Glaciimonas sp. PCH181: one gene and its partner. The protein of the gene in region 1 interacts with the protein of each later gene in a pairwise test. Links are inferred from orthologs where the notes say so. Each region holds a gene or a part of one and is shown on either strand. Other genes may lie near its edges.

Region 1 (7,710 bases):
CGACTCGACTATAAGCCAGTCATCACCAAGCCGCTGACCGTCGATACGTTCAAGCCAAAACCACGTACTTTCTAATAAGGTCTAGCCATGTCACGTACAGTTAAATTTAAAATCTATCGCTACGATCCGGACAAGGATACGAAGCCTTACATGCAAGACCTGACAGTTGAGTTGTTGCCAACTGACAAAATGCTACTGGATGCTTTGCAACGTATTAAAGCGGATGTTGATGATTCGTTAGCGTTGCGTCGTTCATGTCGCGAAGGTGTTTGTGGCTCTGATGCCATGAATATCAACGGCAAAAACGGTCTGGCATGTACTACTAATCTGAACGAATTGTCTGAGCCGATCATTTTGAAGCCTTTGCCTGGCTTACCAGTGATTCGCGATCTGATCGTCGATATGACGCAGTTCTTCAAGCAATACGATTCAGTTAAGCCATACCTGATCAACGACAGTATCCCGCCGGAAAAAGAACGTCTGCAAACGCCAGAGCAACGTGAAGAGCTGGATGGTCTTTACGAGTGTATTCTGTGTGCTTGCTGTTCGACCTCTTGTCCTTCGTTCTGGTGGAATCCAGACAAGTTCGTCGGTCCTGCCGGTTTGCTTCAGGCTTACCGTTTTATCGCCGATAGCCGCGATGAAGCAACTGGCCAGCGTCTGGATAACTTGGAAGATCCATATCGTCTGTTCCGTTGTCGTTCGATCATGAATTGCGTTGATGTTTGTCCTAAGGGCTTAAACCCGAACGCAGCGATCGGCAAAATCAAGGAATTGATGGTTCGTCGCGCGGTATAACTACTGCCATTAAGCGCCACCATTCGGTGGTTTGAATGGCAACGCTTAATGCAGTTTTCCAGCGGATGAGGCGAAGTGGTGTTTAGCTTCGACCGATCCGCCGGGATTACCTCCGACATTGTTTTGAATCGTTAGTTTTTATACTAGCTGCCTGTACTAAATGGAATAAAGTAAATCATGACCATTACCCATCAAGCTGATCCTGCAAAGCGCGCACGACTGCGCTGGCGCGCGCGACGCGGCCTATTGGAAAATGATTTAATACTGACCAGATTTCTGGATGCAAATGAGTCAACCATCACAGATGATGACGTCGACGCCTTTACCCGGCTGATGGAATTGACGGATATTGAACTGATGAATTTGTTGATGGGTCGTAACGAGCCAGAGGGTGAAGTGGATTTACCTCAGGTTCATGCTTTGCTAGCGCGATTACGCGTAGCCTGAATGGAAATTAAGCCGCCACTGGCGATTGGTCGGTGAGATGCATTAGCTTGCATGCGGATACATGGGACCTACGTACGTCTTTTAGTTTTTTTGATTCAAGCATCACCTGTTAAATGAAGGAAGAGCCATGACCAACGCTGATACCAAAGCCACGCTATCATTTTCCGACGGTAGTCCATCCATTGATTTTCCGATTTATAAAGGAACTGTTGGTCCTGAAGTAATCGATATTCGTAAGTTATACGGTGCGACCGGTAAATTCACTTACGACCCGGGCTTTATGTCGACAGCTGCATGTAATTCGTCGATTACGTATATCGATGGCGACAAGGGCGAACTACTTTATCGTGGTTATCCGATTGAGCAATTGGCTGTTAATTGCGATTTCCTCGAAACTTGCTACCTGCTGCTGAATGGCGAGTTGCCGACAGAAGCAGAAAAAGAAACTTTCGATGCGACCGTGACTGCCCACACCATGGTTCACGAGCAGATGCAGTTTTTCTTCCGTGGTTTCCGTCGTGACGCACATCCTATGGCTGTGTTGGTTGGTACAGTTGGCGCGTTGTCATCGTTTTACCATGACTCGTTAGATATTACTAACCCACGTCATCGGGAAGTTTCGGCGATTCGCTTGATTGCCAAATTGCCAACGCTTGTTGCAATGGCATATAAATACAACGTCGGTCAGCCATTCGTCTATCCGCGTAATAATTTGTCGTACAGCGCTAATTTCATGCACATGATGTTCTCTACGCCTTGCGAAGATTACAAAGTAAATGACGTATTGGTACGTGCCCTGGATCGTATTTTGATTTTGCATGCTGATCACGAACAAAATGCATCGACTTCAACTGTCCGCTTAGCCGGTTCAAGCGGCGCGAATCCGTTTGCTTGTATCGCTGCTGGTATTGCTTGTTTGTGGGGCCCTGCACACGGCGGCGCTAACGAAGCAGCACTCAACATGCTGAAAGAAATCGGAACTGTCGATAACATTCCTGAATTCGTCAAACAAGTTAAAGACAAGAACTCAACCGTCAAATTGATGGGCTTTGGTCACCGTGTCTACAAGAACTACGACCCTCGCGCAAAATTGATGCGTGAAACTTGTTACGAAGTGCTGGCTGAATTGGGTCTGGAAAACGATCCTTTGTTCAAGTTGGCAATGGCCTTGGAAAAAGTGGCACTGGAAGACGAATACTTTGTTTCTCGCAAACTTTATCCGAACGTCGACTTCTACTCAGGTATTGTTCAGTCTGCACTAGGTATTCCTGTCTCACTGTTCACTGGAATCTTTGCAATGGCGCGTACCGTAGGCTGGATTGCACAATGGAACGAAATGATTTCCGATCCAGAGCAAAAAATCGGTCGTCCGCGTCAGTTGTTTATCGGCTCGCCGACACGTGATGTTGTGCCACTGGCAGAACGTACGGACAGTAAGTAATAGCAGTAATAAAAAAGCGAATCTGATGATTCGCTTTTTTTGTATTCTTTAATATTACTTATGCTATCCTTACGCACCAACGAGTATTGATCGTTTGCGACGGATAGCTTAGAGGTTTTGTATTACGTCCATAATAGAAATGTGGCGGAGATGGCAAAGCCGATAAGTGTAAGCATACGATTGAATCAAATGGTGTTTTTTGAAAAGAATACAGTACTAGGCAGTTGTAATTTAATCCCTTCCCCACAACTTGATGTGCAATCCGCTAACCGGTCAGGCCGTGTCGCGGAAGGTTATGTTAACCCGCTAATCTCGCGAAACGCGAAGAAAGGTGAGCAAGATGATGCAGCAATATCGCTCCAATTCATATCTCTTCGGAGGTAATGCACCGTACATTGAAGATCTGTACGAGTCATACCTCGACAATCCAGGATCTGTTTCAGATAATTGGCGCGCGTATTTCGACGCCATGCAACATGTGCCCGCAGGTGATGGCACAGATAAGCCTGACGTAGCGCACGCTTCGGTCATCGCTTCGTTCGCAGAGCGCGCAAAACATGGCCCAATTCGTACGATTTCTGCTTCGGCTGACGCTGAAATGGGGCGTAAACGCGTAGCGGCCACGCAATTGATCGCTGCTTACCGCTATCTGGGCTCACGTTGGGCAAATTTAGATCCGCTGCAACGTCAGGAACGTCTGGCGCTTCCAGAGCTGGACCCAACTTTTTACGGTTTCACTGATGCGGACATGGACATTGTGTTCAACATCAGCAATACCTACTTCGGTACAGAAACTTCCACATTACGTGACTTGCTGAACTCACTGCGTGATACGTATTGCCGCTCGATCGGCGCAGAGTTCATGTATGTCAGTGATCCAACCGAAAAGCGCTGGATACAAGAACGTTTGGAGTCGACACGCTCGGCACCGACTTTCACAGCTGAAAAGAAAAAACACATTCTCGAGCGTCTGACAGCAGCAGAAGGTTTGGAACGTTACCTTCACACGCGCTATGTCGGACAAAAGCGTTTCTCCCTCGAAGGTGGAGAAAGCTTCATTGTTTCACTCGATGAAACAATCCAACGCGGCGGCGAAAAGGGTATTCAGGAAATCGTTATCGGTATGGCCCATCGCGGCCGTCTTAACGTTCTGGTCAATACACTAGGTAAAATGCCGCAAGAATTGTTTGCCGAATTTGAAGGCAAACACGGCGATGATTTACCAGCCGGCGATGTTAAATATCATCAAGGTTTTTCTTCAGACATCACAAGCCCAGGCGGACCTGTCCATCTGTCGCTAGCGTTCAATCCATCCCATCTCGAAATCGTCAACCCAGTGGTTGAAGGTTCTGTTAAGGCGCGTATGGAACGTCGCGGCGACAAAGACGGCGCGCAAGTCTTGCCAATACTAGTCCACGGCGATGCCGCTTTTGCTGGACAAGGCGTGGTCATGGAAACGCTCAATCTGGCGCAAACACGTGGTTATGGTACAGGCGGCACGGTCCATATCGTGATCAACAACCAGATCGGGTTCACCACATCAGATCCACGCGATTCCCGTTCGACTTTGTATTGCTCCGACGTCGTCAAGATGATCGAAGCTCCTGTATTGCACGTTAATGCAGACGATCCTGAAGCTGTCGTATTTGCAACCCAGATCGCACTTGATTATCGGGTTGAGTTCAAGAAAGATATCGTTGTAGATATTATTTGCTTCCGCAAACTTGGTCACAATGAACAAGATACGCCAGCATTGACGCAACCGCTGATGTACAAAAAGATTGCACAGCATCCAGGTACGCGTAAGGTCTATGCAGACAAACTGACTGCGCAAGGCACGATCGCAGCGGATGAAGGCGATGCGATGGTCAAGGCCTATCGCGATGCGATGGACGCTGGTAAGCACACTGTTGATCCAGTTATTACCAACTTCAAAAGCAAATATGCAGTTGACTGGCTGCCGTTCCTGAATCGTAAATGGACTGATGCTGCTGACACCGCAGTACCATTGACCGAATTGAAACGTCTGGCTACGCGTATCACTAGCGTGCCGGAAAACTTCAAGGTGCATGCACTGGTCGAAAAAGTACTAAACGATCGCGCCACTATGGGTCGTGGCGAGCTTAACCTCGATTGGGGTATGGGCGAGCATTTGGCTTACGCATCGTTAGTTTCTTCCGGCTATACCATTCGCTTAACCGGTCAAGATGCTGGTCGCGGCACGTTTGTGCATCGTCATGCAGTGTTACATGATCAAAATCGTGAGCGTTGGGATGCAGGCAGCTATATCCCGTTGCAAAATGTATCCGATCAACAAGCACCGTTTAACGTCATTGACTCCGTTTTGTCAGAAGAAGCGGTACTCGGCTTTGAGTACGGTTACTCGACAGCAGAACCGAATACATTGACGATCTGGGAAGCGCAATTTGGTGACTTCGCCAACGGCGCGCAAGTCGTTATTGATCAATTCATAAGCTCCGGCGAAGTGAAATGGGGTCGTGCATCAGGCTTGGTCATGATGCTGCCGCATGGTTACGAAGGACAAGGACCAGAACATTCTTCAGCGCGTCTGGAGCGTTTCCTGCAACTTTGTGCCGACAACAACATGCAGGTCGTGCAACCAACTACTGCTGCGCAGATTTTCCATTTGCTGCGCCGTCAAATGATTCGCTTGTTCCGCAAGCCGCTTGTCATCATGACGCCGAAGTCGCTGCTGCGTAACAAAGATGCTGGTTCGCCATTGTCAGATTTTGCTAAAGGCTCTTTCCAGACTGTTATCGGTGAAGTTGATGACAAGATCGATGCTAAGAAGGTCAAGCGCGTTATCGCTTGCTCCGGCAAGATTTACTATGATTTGGTGAATGCACGTAAAGAACGCGGTCAAAGCGATGTGGCGATTATTCGTCTCGAGCAGTTGTATCCGTTCCCACACAAGGCATTTGCTGCTGAACTGAAGCAGTTCCCGAATTTCAGTGAATTGGTATGGGCGCAGGACGAGCCGCAAAATCAGGGCGCCTGGCTACAGATTCAGCACAATATTTTTGAAAATCTGGATGATGGTCAAAAGCTTGCTTATGCAGGCCGTCCAGCCAGCGCATCGCCTGCCGTGGGTTACTACGACAAGCATTACGCGCAACTAAAAACATTGTTAGACACTGCCTTTTCGAAGCTCAAAGGCTTTGTTCTTACCAAATAACTGAATACTGAACAAGGGCGTGCCACATTCAAATCATGGCACGCCTGCACCAACCCCAATACGGAGAATTTCATGGCACTTATAGAAGTTAAAGTCCCCCAATTATCAGAGTCCGTCGCAGAAGCGACATTGTTGCAGTGGCATAAAAAAGTTGGCGATCCAGTTGCGCGCGACGAGAACCTGATTGATATCGAAACAGATAAAGTTGTGCTTGAATTACCTGCGCCAAATGATGGCATAGTGGTACAAATTGTTGAAGCGGATGGCGCAACAGTCGTCGCTGGTCAGATCATCGCGATCATCGATACTGATGCTTCTGCAAAAGTCAGCCCAATGGAAGTGTCTGCAATACCTGTGCCGCAACCTGGTCATGCGACAACTCCTGTAGCAGCACCGGAATTGGTAAGTAATACTGCAGCCGGTATCGCTATGCCAGCAGCAGCTAAATTGTTGTCCGAGAATAATTTGAGCGCGACGCAAATCGCCGGCAGCGGTAAAGACGGTCGTGTTACTAAAGGTGATGTTCTAACTACCTTAGCAGCTAAACCTGCGGCACCAGCTGCAGCAGCACCTGTTGCTGCCAAGCCTGCATTGCAACAAGTTGCTGCTCCAAATAAAGCAAAACAAGAAGAGCGCCCGGAAGAACGCGTGCCGATGAGCCGTTTGCGCGCACGTATCGCTGAGCGTTTGATCCAATCGCAATCAACTAATGCAATCTTGACGACATTCAATGAAGTCAACATGCAACCGGTAATCGATCTGCGTACAAAGTACAAAGATAAATTTGAGAAAGAACACGGCGTTAAGCTTGGTTTCATGTCTTTCTTCGTGAAAGCCGCTGTTGCTGCCTTGAAGAAATATCCGATTGTGAATGCTTCTGTTGATGGTAATGACATTCTGTATCACGGTTATTTCGATATCGGTATTGCTGTCGGTTCGCCGCGTGGTCTGGTCGTTCCAGTGTTGCGTGACGTCGATCAAATGTCGATCGCTGAAATCGAAAAGAAAATCGGTGAATTTGGCGCCAAAGCACGTGACGGCAAGTTGACGATGGAAGATTTGACCGGCGGTACTTTCTCGATTTCTAACGGCGGAACGTTTGGTTCGATGCTGTCGACACCAATTATCAATCCACCGCAGTCAGCTATCTTGGGTGTGCATGCAACCAAAGACCGCGCAGTCGTTGAAAATGGTCAAATCGTGATTCGTCCAATGAACTATCTGGCGATGTCTTACGATCACCGTATCATTGACGGCCGTGAAGCTGTGTTGGCGTTGGTTGCCATGAAGGATGCGCTGGAAGATCCTGCACGCCTGCTATTGGACTTGTAATGTAGAAAATGCGCCGGATGCTAACAACTGCACTCCTTAATGGATGCGTGAAAGTGTCGGGCGCATTGCTTTACGTAAAACTTATTGTGCATGGCCGGTTAGATTGAATGTAATCGCGACTACATCCCGGAAGTTAGCCAAATAAGTAAGCAATAAGCAATCAAGTAAATACCGAATTTACCGGATGTAATGCGTGATGCTGCGAATTGAGCGGCGCCGCAAATAAACGAAGGAAAACTATGAGTAAGCAATTTGATGTCATCGTGATCGGTGGCGGTCCTGGTGGCTATATCGCGGCAATACGTGCTGCGCAGCTTGGTTTCAATACTGCCTGTATTGATGAGTGGAAAAATGCGAACGATGGCCCAGCGCCTGGCGGAACTTGCACCAATGTTGGTTGTATTCCATCCAAGGCACTTCTGCAATCGTCGGAGCATTTCGAGCATGCAGGCCATGCTTTCGCTGACCACGGTATCGATATCAAGGGGCTGAGCTT
Region 2 (7,206 bases), 560 kb from region 1 along the record:
CTCGCCAAAAATCCGATTCATCTGGCAGTACCGGCACTGACCGAACTGGCAGCGGAAAAGTGGGACGAGGCAAATGAATACTACTTACCGACATCCTGGCAAATGTCGAACATTCACGGCGGCACTGGCGCGTCAAACGTGATTCCGGGCGAAGTGGTGATCGACTTCAACTTCCGCTTTTCAACGGCTAGCACTGTCGAATCCTTGCAGCAACGTGTGCATGCGATTCTGGATAAACATGCGCTGGATTACAAACTAGCCTGGACGATAGGCGGCAGGCCATTTTTGACACCACGCGGCACGTTGAGCACCGCGCTGGCAGCAGCAATCAAAACAGAAACCGGCATCGACACTGAATTATCGACCACCGGCGGCACGTCGGACGGACGCTTTATCGCGCAAATATGCCCGCAAGTCATCGAATTTGGACCGCCGAATGGCAGTATTCACAAAATCGACGAGCACATTGAAGTACGTTTCATTGACCCGCTGAAAAACATTTACCGTCGCACGCTAGAAAATTTGCTGACGACTCAATCTGAGTCAACTAGCAAATAATTTGGCACTTTTGCGTATTTTTATGCGATTCGACCAATTGATCTGCAACATCAGCGTTGATCAATTGATCGAATTCCAAAGCCGCTCAATCGTCAGCAGCAAGCCCCGATTCCTGTAACAACACTCACTGCACCCATGCAGCCCATCATGAACAACACTTTCCATACCATCCGCGACTTACTGCGCTTTGCCGTTACGCGTTTTAACACCGAAGGCTTATTTTTTGGCCACGGCAGCAGCAATGCGCTCGACGAAGCTGCCTATCTGATCCTGCACACTTTAAAACTGCCACTGGATAAAATTGAACCGTTTTTTGATGCGCGCTTGTTGCCGCATGAAGTTTCTGCCGTACTAAACGTGATCGAAAGACGCAGCGTCGGACGCGTCCCTGCCGCTTACATCACGCAAGAAGCCTGGCTAGGAGAATACCGGTTTTATGTCGATGAACGGGTGATCGTGCCCCGTTCTTTTATCGCCGAATTGATTCCAGAATTTTTCTCGCCATGGGTACAAAACCCAGCCAAAGTCGCCAACATTCTGGAACTTTGCACAGGTTCCGGGTGCTTGCCGATTATGTTGGCCGATGCTTTTGGCAATGCCCATGTTGACACCGCCGATATCTCCGCCGATGCACTGGCAGTGGCGCGTCGCAACGTTGACGACTACGACTTGCAAGATCGCATCACGTTGATTGAGTCCGATCTGTACACCAATGTCCCCGACAAGAAATATGACCTGATCGTCACCAATCCACCGTATGTTAATTCCGGATCGATGGACAAACTACCTAAGGAATATCTGGCCGAACCGCAAATTGCTTTGGCCGGTGGCGAAGATGGTATGGACTTAGTGCGTACAATCGTGGCTGGTGCTAAACAGCGTTTAACCAAAAATGGTGTCTTGATTGTCGAAATCGGTAACGAGCGCGCTTTTGCTGAAGCCGCCTTCCCGGATCTCGAAATGACCTGGGTATCGACCAGTGCTGGCGATGATATGGTGTTTTTACTCACTGCCGATCAACTCCCATAACAACACCATTCAGCCTTAATTTTGGCAATTTAATAGAAAGCGCCTTATCATAGGCGCTTTCTTTTTTAGGGCATTGCGCTGAAGTTGCGCTAAAAGTGCAATTAACCAGCGCTGAAATTGCTTTGTCGGCCGAAAATACCCAGACTAATGGCTACTCTGCTGATGATTTAATACCGCTGATCACGGTTTGATGCATCGATTGACTGGCATTTCCGTAATAACGGTTTAATCTGTTTTCAGCAGAAAACATGCAATTTTGCTTCCCCCAACGCATTTCAAAACACATTTCATGATACGTTTTCAACAAGTTTCAATGATGCGCGGCATCAAGCCGCTGCTCGACAAAGTCGATATCACGCTCAATCCTGGCGACAAAATCGGTCTGATCGGCGCTAACGGCGCGGGTAAATCCAGTCTATTCGGACTATTGCGCGGCGAACTGCACGCCGATGCAGGCGAAATCGACTTCCCGACTAAATGGCGCATGGCCTATGTCGCGCAGGAAACCCCTGCCCTCGACCGTCCAGCGCTGGAATACGCAATTGATGGCGATGTCACACTGCGCCGTCTCGAAGAAGAATTAGCTTTTCTGGAAAGCGAACCAGAAAGCGCCGCTAATGGCACACTAATTGGCGAGTTATACAGCGCACTGGCCGATGCCGACGCCTATACCGTGCGCTCACGCGGTGAGCAATTGCTTACCGGTCTTGGCTTCTCGATGGCCCAGATGCAAGAACCCGTCGCCAGTTTTTCTGGTGGTTGGCGAATGCGTTTGAATCTGGCCCAGGCTTTGATGTGCCCTTCCGATTTGCTGCTGCTGGATGAGCCAACCAACCATTTGGATCTGGACGCAATTATCTGGCTGGAAGACTGGCTCAAGCGCTATACCGGCACCCTTATCATTATTTCGCATGATCGCGACTTCCTGGACGGCGTCGTCAATGTCATCGTACATATCGACGAGCGCAAGCTGAAACGTTATACGGGTAATTACTCGTCATTTGAACGCCAACGCGCTGCGCAAATGATTCTGGCTGCCGGAGCACTAGAAAAACAAACCCGTCAACGGGCACATCTGGAATCCTTTATTAGCCGCTTTAAAGCGCAGGCCAGCAAAGCACGTCAGGCCCAAAGCCGGATGAAAGCACTGGCAAAGATGGAAGAACTGGCTCCGTTACGTGCGGCTGCCGAGTTTTCTTTTGAATTCCGCGAACCGCTGAGCGCGCCGAATCCACTGCTAGTCATGGAAGATGTCAGCGCCGGTTATCGCATTGAAAGCGAAACCAGCCACGAAGTTACCGAAAAGGTCATCGTCGCCGGCATTAATTTCTCTCTGCAAATCGGTCAGCGGATTGGTCTGCTGGGCGTCAACGGCGCGGGTAAATCAACCTTTATCAAAACCATTGCCGAAGAGCTCAAACCCCTGCGCGGCGATGCGCAGTTTGGTAAAGGTCTGTCTATCGGTTATTTCGCCCAGCATCAAGTTGAAATGCTGCGTCATGACGAGTCGCCGCTCTGGCATCTAGGCAAAATTGCCCCGACGACGCGCGAGCAAGAACTTCGCAATTTCCTCGGCAGTTTCAACTTTAACGGCCCGATGGTGACTAGCTCCATCGCGCCGTTCTCCGGTGGTGAAAAAGCGCGTCTGGCGTTAGCGCTGATCGTCTGGCAACGTCCTAACTTGCTGCTGCTGGATGAGCCGACCAACCATTTGGATCTGGAAACGCGCGAAGCCCTGACCATGGCGCTGGCGCAGTTTGAAGGCACGCTGGTACTGGTATCGCATGATCGTCACTTGTTGCGCGCCACCACCGACCAATTCATTATTGTGGCCGATGGCAAAGTCGAACCGTTCGACGGCGATCTTGATGACTATAAAGATTGGCTATTCAAGACAAAACTTGCCGCCAAGAACAATAGCAAAGATGCCGGACTGCCGAAAGCGACCCAAACGGTAAAAATTGCCAGCGCAGTCGCACCAGCGGCAACAGCTGTCGATACCGCAGACCGCCGGGAACAAAAACGTCAGGATGCCGACGCTCGCCAAAAACTGGCAGCGCTGAAAAAGCCGATTGAGTCACGCATCAAGCGACTCGATGAACAAATGGCAAAGCGCACTGCGCAAAAAGCCACTGTTGATACACATCTGGCTAATCCGGAAATCTATGACAAGGATAAAAAGAAAGAACTCACAACATTGTTGACCGACCAAGCGTTTTACGCGAAGGAACTGGCACAACTGGAGGTGGAATGGCTAGAGCAACAGGAAGCACTGGAACAGCTGGGAAGCTAGTTATTAGTGCGAATAACGGCAACGATGGCAAAGATTGCCCTGCGATTGATGCCATCGCCACACCCAATGACGATAGCAGCGCGTCTAGGCAGGATGTAAGCCTTACCGCCATCCTGCCTACGCTTACCATCATCGGTTGCGGAAAAGTCGGCAAAACATTGGCGCGGCTATGGAAAGCGCGCCAGATTTTCCAGTTATACGATGTACTAAATCGCTCCGACAGCAGCGCACAGCAAGCCTGCGAATTCATTGGAGATGGCCGCGCAGTCACCTCTTTCGCCGCGTTGCGCCCAACGGATATTTATCTGATTGCCGCCAGCGATGACCACATTCCCGCATGTTGCGCCGCGCTGGCCGCGACCGGCAAACTTAACCCCAATAGCATCGTCTTTCATTGCAGCGGCGCCTTGTCTTCTCTGGCACTAAGCGCAGCCGCCGAACAAGGTGCGGCCGTTGCCAGCATCCATCCGATCCGTAGTTTTGCCGATCCGCAGCAAGTCGTCGCAGACTTTGCTGGCACTTATTGCGGCAGTGAGGGTGATCCTGCGGCCCTCGCCGTTCTGACACAAGCCTTCGACGCCATCGGCGCGCGCTGCGTCGCCATCCAACGCGACAACAAAGTTGTGTATCACGCTGCGGCAGTATTCGCATCCAACTATCTCGTCACGCTGATCGACGTTGCACGCCAGGCCTATGTAGAAGCGGGGCTACCAGCAGATGTTGCGCTTCAACTGATCGCGCCATTACTGACCGAGAGTGCCGCAAATGCGTTCCGGTTAGGCCCGGCAACTGCGCTCACCGGGCCAATCGCGCGCGGCGATACGGCGACTGTGACGCGCCAACATGCGGCGCTTCAAGAATGGAATCCCGAGGTTGCGGCTTTATATAGCCAGTTTGCCGTCCTGACGCAGCAACTGGCGCAGAAGAAGACATAAAAGAAGAAATAAGGTGGCTTCAATGACCGCCGTTAATTCGTTTTAACTCACTTTTGCCTGTTTTTCGCTTTATTTTTTCCTCAGTTTGGCGACTTTCCCGGGCTTATTACAACCATGTCTTTCTTATCTACTTAAACAACTAGCAACACTCCAACCTTTCCTTTCCAGTCACCGACCAGAGCGTTAAGATAGTCGATGCAACGGGTATGCAACGTTTATTTAAAACAATTACTGACCGAAGGAAAAAAATGGCCTCTCTAACACACGCGACATTATCCAAAATCGCCGCAGCAGTGCTGATTTCCAGCATCGCCGTCAGCGCTTTTGCCGCCGATCTTCTCGACACGGTAAAAACGCGTGGCACCCTTAAAGTGGCGATGGAAGGCAACTATCCTCCCTTCAACTTCAAAGACCCTAAAACTGGCCAACTGACTGGTTTTGAAGTCGATGTCGCTAATTTGATCGCTGCAAAGTTAGGCGTTAAAACCGAATTCACCACGACTGAGTGGAGCGGGATTCTAGCCGGCTTAGGCGCTGGCAAATACGACGTCATTCTGAATCAGGTCGGCATTACCGATGAGCGTAAAAAAGCCTTCGATTTCTCCATTCCTTACACTATCTCCAGCGCGCAGTTGATCATTCGTAAAGATGAAAAACGCAACTTTGCTAGTCTGGAAGACTTAAAGGGTAAAAAACTGGGACTCGGTCAGGGAACCAACTTTGAGCAAAAAGCCAAAGCAGTTCCGGGAATTGATGTCAAAACATATCCTGGCTCGCCAGAGTATTTGTCTGACCTTGCAACCGGCCGCATTGACGCGGCGTTGAACGACAGCTTGCTAGTCGGCTATTTGCTGAAAAATACAACGCTGCCATTAAAAGCAGGCGCACCGATCGGCACCATCGATAAAATTGGGATTCCTTTCCAAAAAGGTAATCCTAAATTCCAGGCCGCGCTGGACAAAGCAATTGAAGACATACTGAAAGACGGCAGCTTCAAAAAAGTCTCGATTAAATGGTTTGGCATCGATGTCAGCCAACCGCCAACCGCGAAGTAACATTGTTTTGGCAGCCGGTGGGATAACGCATTAGTAGTACATTAACTTCCCACCTGTTTTAAAATGACCGCCACATCAGTACTACCTATCCCCGCCCGAATCGCCGTGCGGGGATATTTTTTAACAGAGACATTATGGAATTACTGGAATTGCTACAGCAGGCGCTGCCAACCTTGCTGAAAGGCGTTGGCTACACCCTTATCTTTGCGGTGTCGTCAATGCTAGGCGGCTTGCTGCTGGGCTTTCCACTGGCGGTAGCACGGATTCTGCCCTCGCGCATCTGTCAATGGCCCGCTACCATCTACGTCAGCATGATGCGCGGTACACCGTTGCTGGTACAAATTTTTGTTATTTATTACGGATTGCCGAGTATTGGCGTCAATTTTTCGCCGCTGACCGCAGGTATTCTGGCGCTTAGTCTGAACTCAGCCGCCTACCTGTCAGAAAGTCTGCGTGGTGCGATTAGCGGCGTCAATGAGGGGCAATGGGCCGCAAGCTACAGTATCGGCCTGACCTATTGGCAAACCCTGCGCTACATCGTCGTGCCGCAAGCGATACGGATCGCGGTGCCGTCCATGAGCAATACTTTAATCAGTCTGATTAAAGATACCTCGCTGGTATCGGTCATCACGGTCACAGAACTGATGCTGGCAACCAAAGAAGTCATCGCGGTGACATTTCGCCCTCTACCGCTCTATTTGGCCGCAGCAGCGCTGTATTGGTGCTTAAGCATTTGTTTTGAACGCCTGCAAAGCCGTCTTGAGAAAAAACTCGGTCAGGCCCATCAGACTAACTAAATTGCCTTTGCGCAAGGTATTTAAACCCTAACAATCCTCGGGATGCTGATCGGGAACCGGGTCTTGTTCGGGCGTAGGCCCCGGGCCGGGTGTTGGCGGCTCTTCCACTGGCGCGGGTGTAGGCGCACGATGCGCAACATATTTAGCAGACATACACGCTGAGGTATCGCATAAAATGCTATCGACCATGGTCATCTCCGATCATAAATTACGCCAAGACCTTCCGGCCCGCGCTGACTACTCGGTTAATGCAACCAGATTATCAATTTCAATTCTGGCGAAATCCAGACTACTGTCGATCGCCGTCTCACGGCTGGCATGGACACTTTCGGTATTTGTACGGCTGCCAACCTCTACACCCGCTTTGAAAATCTGGTAACCGTCATGCCAAAGGTCGTCATGCCCCGGCGAAGGTTGCGGCACGATCGTGTAGCCGCGATAAGCAACGCTTGCAGGCGCGTCATCGGTGTGCTGTTCAGTTAGTGACATTTTTACCTCATTTTGTTGTGAGCGGAGTCCGAGAATCATCCTAGCATGCG

Evidence for each region.
Region 2: the proteins of C7W93_RS03340 (region 1) and C7W93_RS05940 interact in binary tests that used the Escherichia coli proteins (3 or more experiments, as listed by UniProt). The link is inferred for Glaciimonas sp. PCH181 from one-to-one orthologs.

Annotation. Positions count from the first base shown.
Region 1 is NZ_PYFP01000001.1:752,282-759,991, forward strand. Bases 2,691-6,082 are described here. They hold C7W93_RS03340 (2-oxoglutarate dehydrogenase E1 component), read left to right. Parts: upstream 2,691-3,026; coding sequence 3,027-5,882; downstream 5,883-6,082. Other genes in these bases: odhB (2-oxoglutarate dehydrogenase complex dihydrolipoyllysine-residue succinyltransferase), read left to right, coding at 5,955-6,082. In the rest of the region: sdhA (succinate dehydrogenase flavoprotein subunit), read left to right, coding at 1-75; C7W93_RS03325 (succinate dehydrogenase iron-sulfur subunit), read left to right, coding at 88-798; C7W93_RS03330 (succinate dehydrogenase assembly factor 2), read left to right, coding at 976-1,245; gltA (citrate synthase), read left to right, coding at 1,373-2,686; more of odhB, read left to right, coding at 6,083-7,214; lpdA (dihydrolipoyl dehydrogenase), read left to right, coding at 7,454-7,710. UniProt on the Escherichia coli protein: E1 component of the 2-oxoglutarate dehydrogenase (OGDH) complex which catalyzes the decarboxylation of 2-oxoglutarate, the first step in the conversion of 2-oxoglutarate to succinyl-CoA and CO(2).
Region 2 is NZ_PYFP01000001.1:1,317,610-1,324,815, forward strand. Bases 1,504-4,391 are described here. They hold C7W93_RS05940 (ATP-binding cassette domain-containing protein), read left to right. Parts: upstream 1,504-1,903; coding sequence 1,904-3,880; downstream 3,881-4,391. Other genes in these bases: prmB (50S ribosomal protein L3 N(5)-glutamine methyltransferase), read left to right, coding at 1,504-1,587; C7W93_RS05945 (Rossmann-like and DUF2520 domain-containing protein), read left to right, coding at 3,838-4,391. Outside these bases: dapE (succinyl-diaminopimelate desuccinylase), read left to right, coding at 1-558; more of prmB, read left to right, coding at 706-1,503; more of C7W93_RS05945, read left to right, coding at 4,392-4,815; C7W93_RS05950 (cystine ABC transporter substrate-binding protein), read left to right, coding at 5,064-5,870; C7W93_RS05955 (amino acid ABC transporter permease), read left to right, coding at 6,005-6,667; C7W93_RS24585 (hypothetical protein), read right to left, coding at 6,695-6,856; C7W93_RS24415 (hypothetical protein), read right to left, coding at 6,905-7,156. UniProt on the Escherichia coli protein: Genetic data indicate it may be involved in ribosome assembly or function.